Regions from separate parts of the Paraburkholderia sp. 32 genome, predicted to be linked through region 2. Evidence: predicted binding sites of a transcription regulator. Region 2 holds the regulator's gene; the other holds the start of a gene.
What was found. Region 2 encodes LexA, which represses DNA repair genes until DNA is damaged. Its sites were predicted from a motif close to ACTGTATNNNNATACAGT; they were not measured.
Positions count from the first base shown of each region.

Region 1: a site for LexA is predicted at 3,113-3,130, ahead of OKW26_RS29090 (PA0069 family radical SAM protein). Genes of this name have one in related genera too.

Region 1 covers NZ_JBNDKD010000003.1:1,399,182-1,407,759, forward strand. The annotation lists gene OKW26_RS29080 (PQQ-dependent sugar dehydrogenase) at 113-1,207, shown strand; gene OKW26_RS29085 (NINE protein) at 1,399-1,866, shown strand; gene OKW26_RS29090 (PA0069 family radical SAM protein) at 1,903-3,054, opposite strand; gene OKW26_RS29095 (Lrp/AsnC ligand binding domain-containing protein) at 3,200-3,688, opposite strand; partial or broken gene OKW26_RS29100 (D-amino acid dehydrogenase) at 3,742-5,154, shown strand; gene OKW26_RS29105 (acyl-CoA dehydrogenase) at 5,294-7,084, opposite strand; gene OKW26_RS29110 (electron transfer flavoprotein subunit alpha/FixB family protein) at 7,183-8,130, opposite strand; partial or broken gene OKW26_RS29115 (electron transfer flavoprotein subunit beta/FixA family protein) at 8,144-8,578, opposite strand, start outside.
Region 2 covers NZ_JBNDKD010000003.1:270,611-279,188, forward strand. The annotation lists gene OKW26_RS23985 (LysR family transcriptional regulator) at 1-440, shown strand, start outside; gene OKW26_RS23990 (hypothetical protein) at 721-1,143, shown strand; gene OKW26_RS23995 (ABC transporter permease) at 1,236-2,063, opposite strand; gene nodI (nodulation factor ABC transporter ATP-binding protein NodI) at 2,083-2,997, opposite strand; gene OKW26_RS24005 (universal stress protein) at 3,417-3,884, shown strand; gene OKW26_RS24010 (DUF2939 domain-containing protein) at 4,003-4,620, opposite strand; gene OKW26_RS24015 (hypothetical protein) at 4,740-5,084, opposite strand; gene lexA (transcriptional repressor LexA) at 5,187-5,837, opposite strand; gene OKW26_RS24025 (sulfate ABC transporter substrate-binding protein) at 6,148-7,194, shown strand; gene cysT (sulfate ABC transporter permease subunit CysT) at 7,354-8,250, shown strand; gene cysW (sulfate ABC transporter permease subunit CysW) at 8,247-8,578, shown strand, end outside.

The DNA.
Region 1 (8,578 bases), 1.1 Mb from region 2:
CGAATTACCTGAAGGAGCGCCTGTGCAACGCCAGCCGAAACTCCCGTTTCCGTTCGCCTTTTGTGCCTTTTTCGTACGCTTTGCTGGACTTTCGCGCACCTCGTGCAGCCGGATTCTACGTGCGGTAGCGGCCGCGGTTATCGCCGCGCAGGCGTTGACGGCAATCGCCGCGCTGCCCATCGAGAAAATCAAGCTGCCGCCGGGCTTTCACATCGAAGTGTTGTCGGACGAGGTGCCGAGCGCGCGCGCGATGACGTTGTCGCCCAAGGGCATTCTCTACGTGGGCAGCGACGATGGCCATGTGTATGCGCTCGAGCTGCGGAACGGCCGCGTGACGGGTCACCACGTGATCGCGTCCGGGCTGCAGATGCCCGCCGGCGTCGCGTGGCGCGACGGCGCGCTGTATGTGTCGGCCGTGTCGAAAATCGTGCGCTTCGATGCGATCGACTCGCATCTGAACGATCCGCCGAAACCGGTCGTTGTCACCGACAAGCTGCCGACGGACACGCATCACGGCTGGAAATTCATCGCGTTCGGCCCGGATGGCAAGCTGTACGTGCCGCAAGGCGCGCCGTGCAACATTTGCCAGAGAGATCCGGACCGCTTTGCGATGATTGGCCGCATGAACCCGGACGGCAGCCACTACGAGGTCGTCGCGCGCGGCATCCGCAATTCGGTCGGCTTCGCGTGGCATCCGGTCACCCACGAACTGTGGTTCACCGACAACGGTCGCGACCTGCTCGGCGACGATATTCCGAGCGACAAGCTCAACCGCGCGCCGCATGTCGGCATGAACTTCGGCTTTCCGTACTGTCACGGCGGCGACACGCCCGACCCCGAGTTCGGCAAGGATCATCCGTGCAGCGAATTCACGCCGCCAGTGGTCAAGCTTGGCGCGCACGTGGCGGCGCTTGGCATGCGCTTCTACGACGGCCCGATGTTTCCAGCCGACTACCGCAACAACATCTTCATCGCCGAGCACGGCTCGTGGAACCGCAGCAAGAAGGTCGGCTACCGCGTCGTGCGCGTGATCACCGACCCTGACGGCAGCCACGCACGCCAGCAGGTCTTTGCCGAAGGCTGGCTGCAACCCGGCGAATCGGTCTGGGGCCGCCCCGCCGACGTGTTGCCGCTGCCAGACGGTTCGCTACTGATCAGCGACGATACCGCCGGCGCAATCTATCGCATCACGTATTCAGCGCCGTAACGCGCGGATGCACGCATGCCCGGCTGAACTCACCCTGAGCCAGGTCCGGCGCATCTCGCCACCCCGCTTTCAGCCTGGGCGATCGTCCTCCACGTGACCACCCGCGCGCCGCAGGCGTAGAATGCGCGTCGGTCCGCGCCCCCCGCGGCGCGCCGCTCCTTTCGACCGCCCGTCACTCTGCCCACGCGTTCATGCCCACCGCTGCCTCGACTTCCCCGCGCTTCAGATCCAAGACGCTCACCGCCGCGTTGGCGTTCCTGTTCGGCAGCCTCGGCGCCCACCGCTTCTATCTGTATGGCACCCGAGACATCTACGGCTGGGCGCATCTACTCGGCACGCTGATCGGCATTCCCGGCGTGATGCTGCTGGTCGCGACCGAGCGCGCGTCGATCCTGGGCTGGGTGCTCGCGCCGATCGGCGCGGTTTCGCTGTTTGCCGCGTTTCTGGCGGCGCTCGTCTACGGGCTGCGTCCTGATCAGAAATGGGATGCGCAATTCAACACCCACACGCAACGCAAAAGCCGCTCCGGCTGGACGGTCATTTTCGTCGTGATCTTTTCGCTGCTGATCGGTGCGTTTCTGCTGATGACCGGTCTCGCGCTCGCGTTCCAGACCTACTTCGAAAGTCAGGTCGAAGCGGCCAAAGCGATTTCGCAGTAATGCCCCCGTGGCGGGACCCGCAGACGTTCCTGCGCGCTAGAAAAGCCTCAGTTGCGGATTGTCGCGCGCCGGTGCGCTCACCTGTTCGGCGCGCGGCGGCTCGATCCGGCGGAAATGCGACATGTCGAGAATGCCGCGGTCGCGCCCGTTCAACCCTAACCGGCGCACGGCCTTGTGAAAGCGCTGCCTGAGCAGATCCGCCCATAAGCCCTCTCCCTTCATGCGGGTCGAGAACGAAGAATCGTAATCCTTGCCGCCTCGCATGTCGCGCACACGGCTCATCACGCGCTCGGCCCGATCCGGGAAATGTGCGCCCAGCCAATCCTTGAACAGCGGCGCGACCTCCCACGGCAGCCGCAGCACGATATAGCTCGCATTGCTGGCGCCCGCTTCGGCGCATGCTTCGAGCACGCGCTCCATATCCGGTTCGGTGACGAACGGGATCACCGGCGCGATGCTGACGCCGACCGGAATGCCCGCCTCGCTGAGCGTACGGATCGTGCGCAGCCGGCGCGACGGCGTGGCCGCGCGCGGTTCGAGCGTGCGCGCGATGTCGGCGTCCAGCGTGGTGATAGTGATCGCCGCCATGAATTGCCCGCGCCCGGCCATCGGCGCAAGCAGGTCGACGTCGCGCTCGATCAGCGATGATTTGGTGATCGCCGCGAACGGGTGGTTGCGCTCGCTGAGCACCTCGATCACACGACGCGTAAGACGCAAGTCACGTTCGGCCGGCTGCCATGCATCGGTGGCGACGCCGAGCGCGATCGGCTCGGGTACATAGGACTTCTTCGACAGTTCCCGCTCGAGCAGCTCGGGCGCGTTGATCTTCGCGTAGATGCGGCTTTCGAAATCGAGCCCGGGCGACAAGCCCAGGTAGCTGTGCGTGGGCCGCGCGAAGCAATAGATGCAGCCGTGTTCGCAGCCCCGGTAAGGATTCAGCGACACATTGAACGGAATGTCCGGCGACGCATTGCGTGTGAGGATGGTTTTTGCGCGCTCCTCGAACACCTGCGTGCGCAGGACCTTCGGCTCCCCCTCTTCGTCGGCCGTCTGCCAGCCGTCGTGGACGGCTTCGCGCTGGTCGACTTCGTAGCGGCCTTGCAGGTTCGTGACCGCGCCGCGCCCCTTGCGAGGCGCCGGCGGCGCGATCGGAAATTCGGGAATGTCAGGGGTGTCGGGGTCATCCACGGCGGGCCACGCAAAGCAAACACAAACGGGAAGCGCCAAAGGAAAGCGGCGCAAAATACCTGTATAAATATACAGTGTTTACGCCGTTTGTCGAGCACTTCGTTGGTCGCTTGATGCGCGTCCAACCCCGTCAGTGAACCGGCACCTACTCGCCCACCGCGATCGTCAGCGTCTCCTTGATTTCCTCCATCACCACATAGCTCTTCGACTGCACCGCGCCCGGCAGCTGCAGCAGGATATCGCCGAGCAACTTGCGGTAATCGGCCATTTCGCCGATGCGCGCCTTGATCAGATAGTCGAAATCGCCCGACACGAGGTGGCACTCGAGCACCTCGGGGATCTTCTGCACCTCGCGCCGGAACAGATCGAACATGTTGCCACTCTTGTGATCGAGCGTGATCTCGACGAACACGAGCAGCGCCGCGCCCAGCTCGGCCGGGTTCACGCGGGCGTAGTAGCCGGTGATCACGCCGTCGCGCTCCATCCGCTTGACGCGCTCGATGCACGGCGTCACCGACAGACCGACCTGCTCCGCCAGGTCCTTCATCGCCATACGGCCGTCCTGCTGCAGGAGCCGCAGGATCTTGTGATCGAGCTTGTCGAGAGCCCGCACGGGCTGGCGCTGGGTACGCATGGTGTTTTTTCTAAAAATGATGAAAATACAATAACAAAACCTGTCTCACAGTTAATAGTATAGCGGTTAACACTGGGCAAACGGCATTTCACCTCACATTGCAGCTCGTCGAATCGAATCAGATCGAACTTCCAACGAGCGCCTTGCCCTCACTCAATTTTTGGATATCTGGAGCAGCTATGCGAGTCGTCGTTTTGGGCAGTGGCGTCGTCGGCGTGACGAGTGCGTATTACCTCGCGCGCGCCGGTCACGAAGTGACCGTTATCGATCGCGAAGCCGGCCCGGCGCTCGAAACCAGTTTCGCCAACGCGGGCCAGATCTCGCCGGGCTACGCTTCGCCGTGGGCCGCCCCGGGCGTGCCGCTGAAGGCCGTCAAGTGGATGTTCCAGAAGCACGCGCCGCTAGCGATTCGCGTCGACGGCACCGCGTTCCAACTGCAATGGATGTGGCAGATGCTGCAGAACTGCACGGCGCCGCGCTATGCGGTGAACAAGGGCCGTATGGTGCGGCTGGCCGAATACAGCCGCGACTGCCTGCAGGCGTTGCGCGCCGACACCGGCATCGAGTACGAAGGCCGCACCGGCGGCACGCTGCAGGTATTTCGCACGCAACAGCAGTTCGACGGCGCCGCGAAAGACATCGCCGTGCTGCAGGAAGCCAACGTGCCATACGAGCTGCTGACGGCCGACGAACTCGCCAAGGCCGAACCAGCCCTCGCCGCGGTGTCGCACAAGCTCACCGGCGGCCTGCGCCTGCCCGGCGACGAAACCGGCGACTGCCAGATGTTCACGACGCGCCTCGCGGCGCTCGCCGAGGAACTGGGCGTCAAGTTCCGCTACAACACGTCGATCGACGCGCTCGCGATGGCGGGCGGCCGCATCGCCGGCGTGCAGTGCGGCGGCGAGCTCGTGCGCGCGGATTCGTTCGTGGTCGCGCTCGGCTCGTATTCGACGCGCTTCCTCGATGGCATGGTGAAGATTCCGGTCTATCCGCTGAAGGGCTATTCGATCACCGCGCCGATCGTCGACGCGGCTGCCGCGCCGGTGTCGACCGTGCTCGATGAGACCTACAAGATCGCGATCACGCGCTTCGACGACCGGATTCGCGTCGGCGGGATGGCCGAGATCGTCGGCTTCGACAAATCGCTGCGCCAGGCGCGCCGCGAGACGCTCGAGCTTTCTGTGAATGACCTGTTCCCGGGCGGCGGCGACACGTCGAAGGCGACGTTCTGGAGCGGTCTGCGGCCGATGACGCCGGACGGCACGCCGATCGTCGGCCGCACGCCGGTGCCGAACCTGTTCCTGAACACCGGCCACGGCACGCTTGGCTGGACGATGTCGTGCGGCTCGGGCCAACTGCTCGCCGACTTGATGTCGGGCAAGCAGCCCGCGATTCGCGCGGACGATCTGTCGGTGCATCGCTATCTCGGCGAGACCGCGGGCGAGCATCGGCCGGCGTATGCGTGAGTTTGAGTGCGTGCGCTGACGCGGCCCTGGCGGCGGCGCAGGCCGCAACAAACAGCAGCCGGACAAACAAACGGCGCCTCGCGGGGCGCCGTTTGCATTTCAATGTGCTGCCGCGATCGCGGCCGGCATCGAGGCATGCTCAGAACTGGTCTTCCGACAAAGCCAGCACGCCCTCGCCCCCCTTCGCGCTGACGATCGCCACTTCGAGCGCCGCCGCCTGCGGCAGCACGTGCTCGGCGTAGAACCGCGCGGTCGCGATCTTCGCGTCATGAAACGCTGGGTCCTCGTCGCGCTTCGTCGCCGCGGCAAGCTGCGCACGCGCCATCTGCCAGCCGCCCAGCACGATGCCCGCGAGCTCGAGATAGGGCACGCTGCCCGCGAACACCGCATTCGGATCGCCCTTCGCATTGGCGACGACGAAATCGACGACCGCGCCAAGCGCGCGCTGGCCCTGCGCGAGCTGTGTGCGCATCGATGCGAACGCCGCGCCCTGCTGCGCACCAAGCGCTTCAACCGTTTCGGCGACGCCAGCGAGCAGTTCCTTCGCGACCTTGCCGCCGTCGCGCAGCGTCTTGCGACCGATCAGGTCGTTGGCCTGGATCGCGGTCGTGCCTTCGTAAATCGGTAGAATGCGCGCGTCGCGGTAGTACTGGGCAGCGCCGGTTTCCTCGATGAAGCCCATGCCGCCATGCACCTGCACGCCGAGGCTCGTCACGTCGATCGACAGCTCCGTGCTCCAGCCCTTCACGATCGGCACGAGGTATTCGTAGATCGCCTGATGCTTCGCGCGCGTCGCATCGTCCGGATGACGATGCGCGATATCGCAGTGCGAGGCCGCGACGTAGGCGAGCGCGCGCGACGCCTCGATGAGGCTGCGCATCGTCGACAGCATGCGGCGCACGTCCGGGTGCTGGATGATCGCGACCGACTGCTTCGCGGAGCCGTCCACGGGACGGCTCTGCACGCGCTCTTTCGCATACGCGACCGCCTTCTGATATGCGCGATCCGAGATCGCGACACCTTGCATGCCGACCGCGAAACGGGCGGCGTTCATCATGATGAACATGTATTCGAGGCCACGATTCTCTTCGCCGATCAGCTGACCCAGCGCGCCGCCGTGATCGCCGAACTGCAGCACCGCGGTCGGGCTCGCCTTGATGCCGAGCTTGTGCTCGATCGACACGCAATGCACGTCGTTGCGCTCACCGAGCGAGCCGTCTTCGTTGACGAGAAACTTCGGCACAAGAAACAGCGAAATGCCTTTCACGCCATCGGGCGCGTTCGGCGTACGTGCGAGCACCAGATGCACGATGTTCTTCGCCATGTCGTGCTCGCCCCACGTGATGAAAATCTTCGTGCCGAACAGCTTGAACGAACCGTCGGCCTGCGGCTCGGCGCGCGTGCGTACGAGCGCGAGATCGGAGCCGGCCTGCGGCTCGGTCAGGTTCATCGTACCGGTCCATTCGCCGGAAATCAGCTTGGGCACATAGGTCTGTTTTTGCGCTTTGCTGCCAGCGGTTAGCAGCGCTTCGATGGCGCCGTCGGTCAGCAACGGACACAGTGCAAAAGAGAGGTTCGACGCGTTGAGCATTTCGATGCAAGGCGTCGCGATCAGCTTCGGCAGGCCCTGGCCTTCGTAGTCGAGCGGATGTTGCACGCCCTGCCAACCGCCTTCGGCAAACTGGCGGAAGGCTTCCCTGAAACCCGGCGTCGCAGTGACCACGCCATCCTTCCAGCTGCTCGGATTGCGATCGCCGTCGACGTTCAGCGGCGCGAGCACTTCACCGCATAGTTTCGCCGACTCGTCGAGCACGGCCCGCGCGGTGTCGAGGTTCGCGTCCTCGAAGCCGGGCAGCTTCGCGATGTCTTCGAGTCCGGCCAGTTCTTTCATCACGAACAGCATGTCCTTGATGGGCGCCGTATAGCTCATTTCGGTTCTCCTCCCTTGATATGAAAAAAGGGCGCGGGACTTGGTCGGTCCTGCGCCCTTCGCTTGCTTTCGGCGGCCTCTTTCAGGCGCCGCGGCGCTTAGCCGAGTTCGCTCACGAGTTCCGGCACGAGGGTGAACAGATCGCCAACCAAGCCGTAATCGGCCACGCTGAAAATCGGCGCTTCTTCGTCCTTGTTGATCGCGACGATGACTTTCGAGTCCTTCATGCCGGCGAGGTGCTGGATCGCCCCCGAGATGCCGACCGCGACGTACAGTTGCGGCGCGACGATCTTGCCGGTCTGACCGACCTGATAATCGTTCGGCACAAACCCCGCGTCGACCGCCGCACGCGATGCGCCCAGTGCCGCGCCGAGCTTGTCGGCCAGCGGTTCCAGCACCTTCATGTAGTTCTCGCCATTGCCCAGACCACGGCCACCCGACACGATGATCTTCGCGCTCGTCAGTTCCGGACGATCGAGCTTCGTCACTTCGCGGCTCACGAACTGCGCGAGGCCTGCGTCGGCTGCCGCTTCGATCCTCTCGACCGCTGCGCTGCCGCCTTCGGCCGCGACGGCATCAAAACCGGTCGAGCGCACGGTGATGACCTTGATCGGATCAGCCGATTGCACGATCGCGATTGCGTTGCCCGCGTAGATAGGACGCTCGAACGTGTCGGCGCTATCCACTGCCGTGATGTCGCTGATCTGCGCGACGTCGAGCTTCGCGGCGATACGCGGCGCGATGTTCTTGCCGTAGGCGGTAGCCGGCGCGAGGATGTGCGTGTAGTGCTTCGCCGCATCTTGCACAAGCGTCAGCACCGTCGCTTCGACGTTTTCCGCGAGGCCTTCGGCCAGTTGCGGCGCATCGGCGAGCAGCACCTTGCTGACACCCGCGATCTTCGCGGCCGCATCGGCCGCGCCCTGCGCGTTATGTCCCGCGACCAGCACGTGAATATCACCGCCGATCTTCTGTGCCGCTGCGATCGTGTTCAGCGTCGCGGCCTTGATCGACGCATTGTCGTGTTCTGCAATTACCAGGTTCGTCATTTCTCGGGTCTCCTCACAGCACCTTCGCTTCGGTCTTCAGCTTCTCGACCAGCGTCTTCACGTCCGGCACCTTCACACCGGCGGAACGCTTCGGCGGCTCGGCGACTTTCAGCGTCTTCAGACGCGGCGTGACATCGACGCCGAGGTCTTCGGGCTTGAGCGTTTCCAGCGGCTTTTTCTTCGCCTTCATGATGATTCGGCAGCGTTACGTAACGCGGCTCGTTCAGGCGCAGATCGGTCGTGACCACGGCCGGCAGCGTCAGCGACAGTGTTTCCGCGCCGCCGTCCACTTCACGCGACACCGTCGCCTTGCCGTCCGCCACGACAAGCTTCGACGCGAACGTCGCCTGCGGCAGATTCGCGAGCGCGGCGAGCATCTGGCCGGTCTGGTTGGAGTCGTCGTCGATGGCCTGCTTGCCCAGGATCACCAGTTGCGGCTGCTCCCTGT
Region 2 (8,578 bases):
GCGCGAAACTGTCGCTCGCCGAGGTGAGTCGCTATCCGCTCGTGTTGTCGGAGACGGGCACCACGATTCGCCAGTTGATCGACATCACGTGCGCGCTCGAAGGCATCCTCCTCGAGCCGGACCTGATCTGCAACAACAGCGGCGCGAGTTATCGCTACGCGCAGCGATCCGGAGCGATCATGTTCACGGGGCTGCTATCGGTGCGCGACCGCTATGCCGACGACGGCTTCGTCGTGATTCCGCTCACCGACCCGCAGATGCGCCAGCGCAGCATCCAGGTGCAGACGATGGCGGGGCGCGAGTTGCCCCCGTCGGTGCGCACGTTTCGCGACCATCTGATCGCGCGGATCGCGGATGCGAAGCCGGCTGGGGCGCAGGCGTCGAAGCTCGCCGGTGGACGCGGTAAACGTACGCCGCGGCGCCCGCGAGCCGATGCATGAAATGCGACACATGCCACCCACTAAGTGGCAAATGTTCTCCCGGAATCCGAATCACGACCTAAACTGTGGTGGACGGCAAGGACGGCCCTGAGAAAACGACCCTGATGGTGCGCGCCACGATCAGGGGAAACGCGGAACAATGACAGTCGAACCGCGGACCTGCCGCCCAGCCCGCGATGCTGCAATGCACACAAGCGGCACTAGATGGACCCAAATAGAAACGCGGCGCGTCGTCCCGATGGCGCGTTGCCCACGACAGAGCGATAGGACCAACACAGCCATGGCGCAACAGAAAACCAATCCAAAACTCGAGCAGGCTCTCACGCGCGGTGATCTCGCGATCCGTCAGGCGAACTCGGCGCGAGCGACCGCCTTGTTGCGTGCGCTTGCCAAGATGATCGTCGATGCGTCGGCGACCATCGGCGTGGAAGCCTTCACGCTGATTCACGACGGCGACAAGATCTACGATCCCGCCGATGGTCTATGGCCACAGGCGCTGCTGATTTCGCTCGACGGTCCGGTCGAGGACGCCGATCCCGACGAATTGCGCACGGTGCGGCTGATCGCGGATGATCCGGTCACCGTGTTCCGGGTGGAATGGCAGCGCGCCGATGGCAAGATCGGGCGTCACGAGGGCGGCCCGTTCGCGACGGTCGCGTTCATCTCCGACGTCGATATTCCGTGGACCGATGACGAGGACTGAGCGCGCACAACGATAGCAAACACGCCGTGCGACGACCGACGCGGCGTCGTCTTGCGCGGGTGCAGGCGCAACGCGCCGCCCGCGCGTTCGGCTTACTTCATCATGCGACGCCGAAACAGGATCGCCGACACGATGAAGCCGCCGACTGCATAAGCGGCCAGCACGCTCACATGGAGCGCCGCGTGCTCCATCGGCCGACCGAGCATCGCCGGGCGCATCAGATCGACCGCATTGGCGAGCGGCAGCGCGACAGTCACCGCTTGCGCGGCGCCGGGCAGTTGCGAGATCGGAAAGAACACGCCGGAGAGCAGCAGCATCGGCGTGAGCACGAGCGTCTGATAGAACATGAAAAAGTCGTATGACGGCGCGAGCGCCGTCACGATCATCGCGAGGCTCGCGAACGCGAGACCGGCCAGCACGATGACCGGCAGCGCGAGCAGCATCGACGGAAAACTCGCATAGCCGAGTGCGCCCGCCACCAGCATGATCGCCACACCCGACAACACCGATTTGCTGGCGGCCCACACCACCTCGCCGAGCACGATATCGCCGAGCGTGAGCGGCGTATGCATGATCGCCTCCCACGTGCGCTGCACGTGCATGCGCGAAAAGCCCGAATACATCGACTCGAAGCTCGCCGACATCATCACGCTCGACGCCACCGTGCCCGCCGCGAGGAACGAGATATACGACACGCCGTCGACGTGCCCGACCATCAGCCCGAGTCCGAGGCCGAGACCGAACAGATAGATCATCGGATCGGCGAAGTTGCCGAACATCGACGCGATCGCGAGCTTTTTCCACACCAGGTAATTGCGGCGCCACACCGCGATCCAGTTCGTGGCATTGGCGGGGAAGGCACCGAACGGTTCTTGCGCCGATGGCGTGCCGTCGTGGGTTTCGTAAGTACGTGCGTCCATCAAGTGTCTCGCTATGGGTTCAGTCCTGCATTTCGCGACCGGTGAGCCGCAGAAACACATCCTCGAGATTCGCCGGCCGATGCAGATAGCGCAAATCGGCGCGCTGCTTGAGGCGCATATGCACGGGCTGCGCGTCGTTCACATAACAGAACAGCGTCTCGCCGCTGATCTCGGTGCGCTCGGCGAGCGGCGCGAGTTCGTCGCGCAACGCAAACGGATCGGGGCCGTAGATCTCGATCACGTCGCAGCCGATTTCGGACTCGATCAACTCGCGCGGCGCGCCTTCGGCGATCTTGCGGCCTTCCTCGATCACGCACAGGCGATGACAGAGCCGTTCGGCTTCTTCCATGAAGTGCGTGGTCAGCAGAATGGTCTTGCCGCGCGCGAGCAGCGAGCGCAGCCGCTCCCAGATCAGATGGCGTGCTTGCGGATCGAGACCGGTGGTCGGCTCGTCCATGATCAGCACGTCGGGATCGTTGATCAGCGCGCGCGCGAGCGTGAGGCGCCGCTTCATGCCGCCCGACAGTTCGCTCACGCGCGCGTCCGCCTTGTTCTCGAGGCGAGCGAATTCGAGCAGACCCGGCACCGCCGCGCGACACTGCGCGGCGCTCATACCGAAGTAGCGACCGAATACGAGCAGATTTTCGCGCACCGTGAAATCGGGATCGAGGTTGTCGAACTGCGGCACCACGCCGACGCGCGAGCGCGCGAGGCGCGCGCGGCCCGGGATCGGCTCGTCGCACAGCCGGATCGCGCCGGCGTCGGGCGCCGCAATGCCGAGCAGCATGCGCAATGTCGTGGTCTTACCGGCGCCGTTGGGGCCGAGCAGCCCGAAGCATTCGCCGGTGTTCACATGAAATGACAATCCGTCGACGACCGTTTTTTCGCCGTAGCTTTTCCTGACCTGATGGAATTCGATGGGGGCGGTGGGCATGGCTCGAGCAAGGCTCCGGAAAAAGACACAACGTACGCGCAAGACACAACATACCTGCGATGCACGCATTGCGCACGCGAAGCCGCTTACTCCAGGTATCGGATCGCTGATGCGAGCGGGTGTCCGGGAACGCGTCATGCGTGGGGTGCGATGCGCTCGTCGGTGTCGATTGGCGCCGCTGATTGGCCGTGGCACGACTGGCACGTCAACCGGTCCGCAGTGTGTCGACGCAGCGTTCGCAAACGAAGTTTTGCATTGCGGCATCCGTGTGCAAACGCTGCGTCGGGTCGCCCAACGCTTGTGCAGACTGGATCGGCATGCACCGAGTATGCACTTAGCGTTTTCCATCCCTTGCAAGCCGAATTGCGGCGCACCATGATTGATTCAGACCGCGCTTTCCGCGCGAATGGAGAAAACAGATGGCGAGCTACCAGAAAATCCTGTTGTGCTACGACGGCTCGCGCGAAGGCCGGAAAGCCCTGCGTTGCGGTGCCGATCTGGCGTTGGAACTGAAGGCGGAAACGCATCTGCTGTCGGTCGTCGACATGCGTTCGAGCATCGCGCAGAGCGCGGGCCTGTTGACGGACGTCGCCTGCAGCAGCTTCGAAAAAACGGCCCGCGAGATTCTGCAGGAGGGCGTGAACTGGCTGACCGAGCGAGGCGTGAGCGCGCAAGGGCATTTCGCATTCGGTCATCCGATCGACGAGATCGCCAATCTTGCCAACGAGTTGCAGGTCGACCTCGTGGTGGTGGGTCATCGCTGCAGGACTGGTTTGTCGCGGTGGTGGATGGGGGCGGGCAACACGCCGCTGCTCGACCGCGTGTCGTGCAGCATTCTGGTGGCGTGCTCGTCCGCGCAGGAGCAGCAGCAGGCGGCTGCGGCGTAATGGGCTAGTGAGGGACGCGAACTCGCGCGCCCCGTCATCTAGCCCAGATGTGAGTAGACCCTGTCGCGTGGCCGGCCCCGATGGCCAGCCACGCATCCCATCCGGCCAGGCTTCAATCTCACTCGTTCAGATTGATCGCCGCGAGTTTCCACGTGACCAGACCTTCGCGACGAAAGATTGCCGAATAATTCGCGTTACCTTCGCCACGCCGGTACGTGATGACAAACTCGTTGAGACTGCGATAGCCGGCCGTGCTTTGACGCCCGGGCGGCGGTGCGCTCGCCTGCGTGGTGGTGTCGCCCGCGGCTGGTGCGGCCGGCGCTTCGCCGCCCGCGGCTGGCGGCGCGGACGGTTGCTCGCCCGGCGTGCCACGCGGCGGCATGCCGTTCAGCAGCGCCGCGACGCCGTCGGGTGTCGCATAGGCATCGACGAGCGGGCCGATCAGCGTCACGCCGATCACCGCGCCGATCGTGGCCATCTTGTTGCCGGCATCCGCCTCGAGCCGGCGTGTCAGCATGGCGCCCACCTGTTGCTTCAAGCTATCGCGTAGCGCGGGAAAGTCCACGTACTGATTGACGGTTTGCACGTCGCGCGCATCGGCGGCGCGTTTGAGATTGTTCACCGCGAGATACGGTGACGCATAAATAAAGCCCAGCGCGGCAATCACGATCACCACGATCAGCGTGATCAGCAGCGGCCGGGTGGCGCTGCCCTGTATGCGTTTCCGAATTGTCATCGAATGGGACTCCACGTCAGTGATGATCTAACGTCGACCACGGCGAGGTCGGAACGATCCCATCCCACGCGAATCTCTGAACATCCGAAGTGCTTGTTGCATGCGTACTCAGGATTCGCTCAGGCTTCGAACACCGCGCCGTGCACGTTGGCTTCGTCGGCTATGCAGCGATCGATCATACGGCATACGGCGTCGACCGTGCCGACCATGATCAGTCGCGACGGTCCATGATAGACCCGCACCGGCGCGCGACGCGCGGGCTCGGCGATGTTCAGCGCCGAATTCAGCGACACGCGCGCGAACGCCGGCAACGACGACGGTAGACCGGAAGCTTCGGCAGCCGCGTCGAACAGCGACGGCGTGCGCGCAGCGGGCGCCTCGATTAGCGCGCAGGGCGTGAGCTTGCGCAGATGGCGCAGACGGCCGAACTGGCGAAAGGGCAACAGGCGGGCAAGGCGTTCCATGAGTCTCTCCAGGCGATTCGGCGTAGATGCGGGCGTAGATGCAGGCGTAAATGCGGCTTGGGTCGGACAAACCGGCGCAAGCGTTCTGGCGACAGCGAAAGATCAGAACTCGCTGGGGCGGATCAGCCCGACCGCGATCCCTTCGAGCGCGAAATCGGCGCTGCCGGTTTCCACGAAGATGTTGTCGTAATCGGGGTTTTCGGCGATCAGTTCGATGCCATTCGGCCGGCGCTTCAGACGCTTGACCGTCACGTCGTCGCCAAGCCGCGCAATGATGATCTGGCCGTCCTTCGCTTCGGTGCGCTTTTGCACCGCGAGCAGGTCGCCGTCGAGAATGCCCGCGTCGCGCATCGACAGGCCGCGCACCTTCAGCAGGTAGTCGGGCTTGCTCGAGAACAGCGCCGGGTCACACGCGTAGTGCTGCGAGATATGTTCCTGCGCGAGGATCGGGCTACCCGCCGCGACCCGGCCGATCAACGGCAACGACAACTGCATCAGGCCCGCATGCGGCAGGGTGAACTGATACGGCGCGTCCTCCTGCCCGGACAGCAGACGGATGCCGCGCGACGCGCCGGCCGCGAGTTCGATCACGCCCTTGCGCGCCAGCGCGCGCAGATGCTCTTCCGCGGAATTGGCCGAGCTGAACCCGAGTTCGGCGGCAATTTCCGCGCGAGTGGGCGGAAAGCCGGTGCGTTCGATCGCGCGGCGGATCAGATCGAAAACCTGCTGCTGTCGTGCGGTGAGTTTTGTCATGGCCACTGTATGTATGAACAGGTGACTGTATTTTTATACAGTATTCGGCGCATTTCAAGCTTTACTTTAAGTTCGGCGCAAGAGTCGCGCTGGGGCGTCGTTTGTCGGCGACATGGCGGCGTTGTCGGCGTCCCAACCGCCGGCGCATCTGTCGTTACCACTTTTAAGCATTAAAAAATGAAGAAACATTATTTTTAATCATGAAAGCGCTTCGATAGACTGGCCTCCGGTTGGCGCTCATGTGCACGTGACCGCGACGCAGAACAACACCAGACGCTCATCAGCGGACATCACGCGGAGAAAAATTGAAATGAACCATCGGCATATGGGGCTTGCGGCTCGAACCAGAAAATTGATCGCGGCGCTCGCCGTGGGCGCGGCGGGTGCGTTCGGCATGTTGGGCGCAAGCGGCGTCGCGCACGCCGACACCACGCTGTTGAACGTGTCCTACGATCCGACGCGCGAGCTGTATCAGGACATCAATCAGGTATTCGGCAAGGAATGGAAGGCCAGGACCGGCGAAGCCGTCACCTTCAGGCAGTCGCACGGCGGCTCGGGCGCGCAGGCTCGCTCGGTGCTCGACGGACTGCAGGCCGACGTCGTGACGCTTGCGCTCGCCTATGACATCGACGCGCTCGCGAACAAGGGGCTCGTCGACAGGAACTGGCAAAAGCGTCTGCCGGACAACGCATCGCCGTACACGTCGACGATCGTGTTTCTGGTGCGCAAGGGCAACCCGAAGCACATCAAGGATTGGGACGATCTGGTGAAACCGGGCGTGTCGATCGTGACGCCGAATCCGAAGACCTCGGGCGGCGCGCGCTGGAACTACCTGGCCGCGTGGGCGTACGCCGAGCATCAACCGGGCGGCAACGACCAGAAGGCCAGGGAGTTCGTCGGCAAGCTGTACAGGAACGCTGGCGTGCTCGATTCGGGCGCGCGCGGCGCGACCACGAGCTTCGTGCAGCGCGGTATCGGCGACGTGCTGATCGCGTGGGAAAACGAGGCGTTCCTGTCGCTGAAGGAGTTTGGTCCGGACAGGTTCGAGATCGTGGTGCCGTCGGTGAGCATTCTGGCCGAGCCGCCGGTCGCGGTGGTCGACAAGGTCGTCGACAAACACGGCACGCGCAAGCTGGCCGAAGCGTATCTGAACTTCCTGTATAGCGAGCAAGGTCAGGAGATCGCCGCGCGCAATTTCTATCGTCCGCGTTCCAGCAAGGTGCCCGCCGATCTGACCGCGAAGTTTCCGAAGCTGAAGCTCTACACGATCGACGATTCGTTCGGCGGTTGGACCAACGCGCAGAAGACCCATTTCGCGGACGGCGGCGTGTTCGATTCAATTTATCAGCCGCAGTAAGAACCACCGCCCGAATCACAGCCAGGGAAAAAGGGCGCGCCCAATGGGCGCGCTTTCGGCTAACCGGGGTCCGGTGGCCAGCGGTGCGGCAGTACCGCAGTACGGCAGCACGGCAAAACGAACAACCGCGCGAGCATCAACCATGAACGAGTATCCAGCATGACCACGTTGACCTTCCGCAAGCCGAGCGCATTGCCCGGTTTTGGCCTGACACTCGGCATCACGGTGGCTTATCTGAGCCTCGTGGTGCTGATTCCATTGGCGGCGACCTTTCTGAAAACCGCGACGCTCGACTGGGATCAGTTCGTGCGCGCGGTCACGTCGCCGCGTGTGCTCGCGTCGTATCGGCTGACGTTTTTCTCGGCGCTAGGCGGCGCGCTGATCAACGCGGTGTTCGGCTTTCTCGTCGCGTGGGTGCTGGTGCGCTACACGTTTCCGTTCAAGCGTATCGTCGATGCGGTCGTCGATCTGCCATTCGCGTTGCCCACCTCGGTGGCGGGCATTTCGCTCGCGGCCGTGTATGCGGGCAACGGCTGGATCGGCCAGTTCCTCGCGCCGCTCGGCATCAAGATCGCGTTCACGCCGGCGGGCGTGCTGGTCGCGCTGACGTTCATCGGCCTGCCGTTCGTCGTGCGCACCGTGCAACCGGTGCTCGAGGAGTTCGAGCGCGAGCAGGAGGAGGCGGCCGCGTGTCTCGGCGCGTCGCGCTGGCTCACGTTTCGCCGCGTCGTGCTGCCGGCCGTGTTGCCGGCACTGCTGACCGGCTTCGCGCTCGCCTTTGCGCGCGCGCTCGGCGAATACGGCTCGGTAATCTTCATCGCCGGCAATGTGCCGATGAAGTCGGAGATCACGTCGCTCCTGATCATCACGAAGCTCGAGCAATACGACTATGCGGGCGCGACGGCGCTCGCGGTCGTGATGCTGGTCGTGTCGTTCCTGATGCTGCTGTCGATCAACACGCTGCAGTGGTATCTGCAGCGGCGCACGAGCCGCGGCAAGACGGGATCGGCGCCAGTGGCCACGAGCGTCGCCGCTATCGGTGGGGGTGTGCAATGAGCCGCGTTCCGACCCACCCGGCGAGCGTGGCGCGTCGCCCCGATCCGGTCAGCGAGCCGGCGGTCGTGCGCTGGCTGCTGATCGGCCTCGCGCTGCTGTTTCTCGCGCTGTTTCTGGTCGTGCCGCTCGCCGCGGTGTTCTACCAGGCGCTGAACAAGGGGCTGCGTTTTTACTTCGAAGCGCTCGCCGATCCGGATGCGCTGTCGGCGATCAAACTGACGCTGCTCACCGCGGCGATCGCGGTGCCGCTGAACCTCGTGTTCGGCCTCGCGGCGTCGTGGTGTATCGCGAAGTTCGAATTCCGTGGCAAGGCGCTGCTGACCACGTT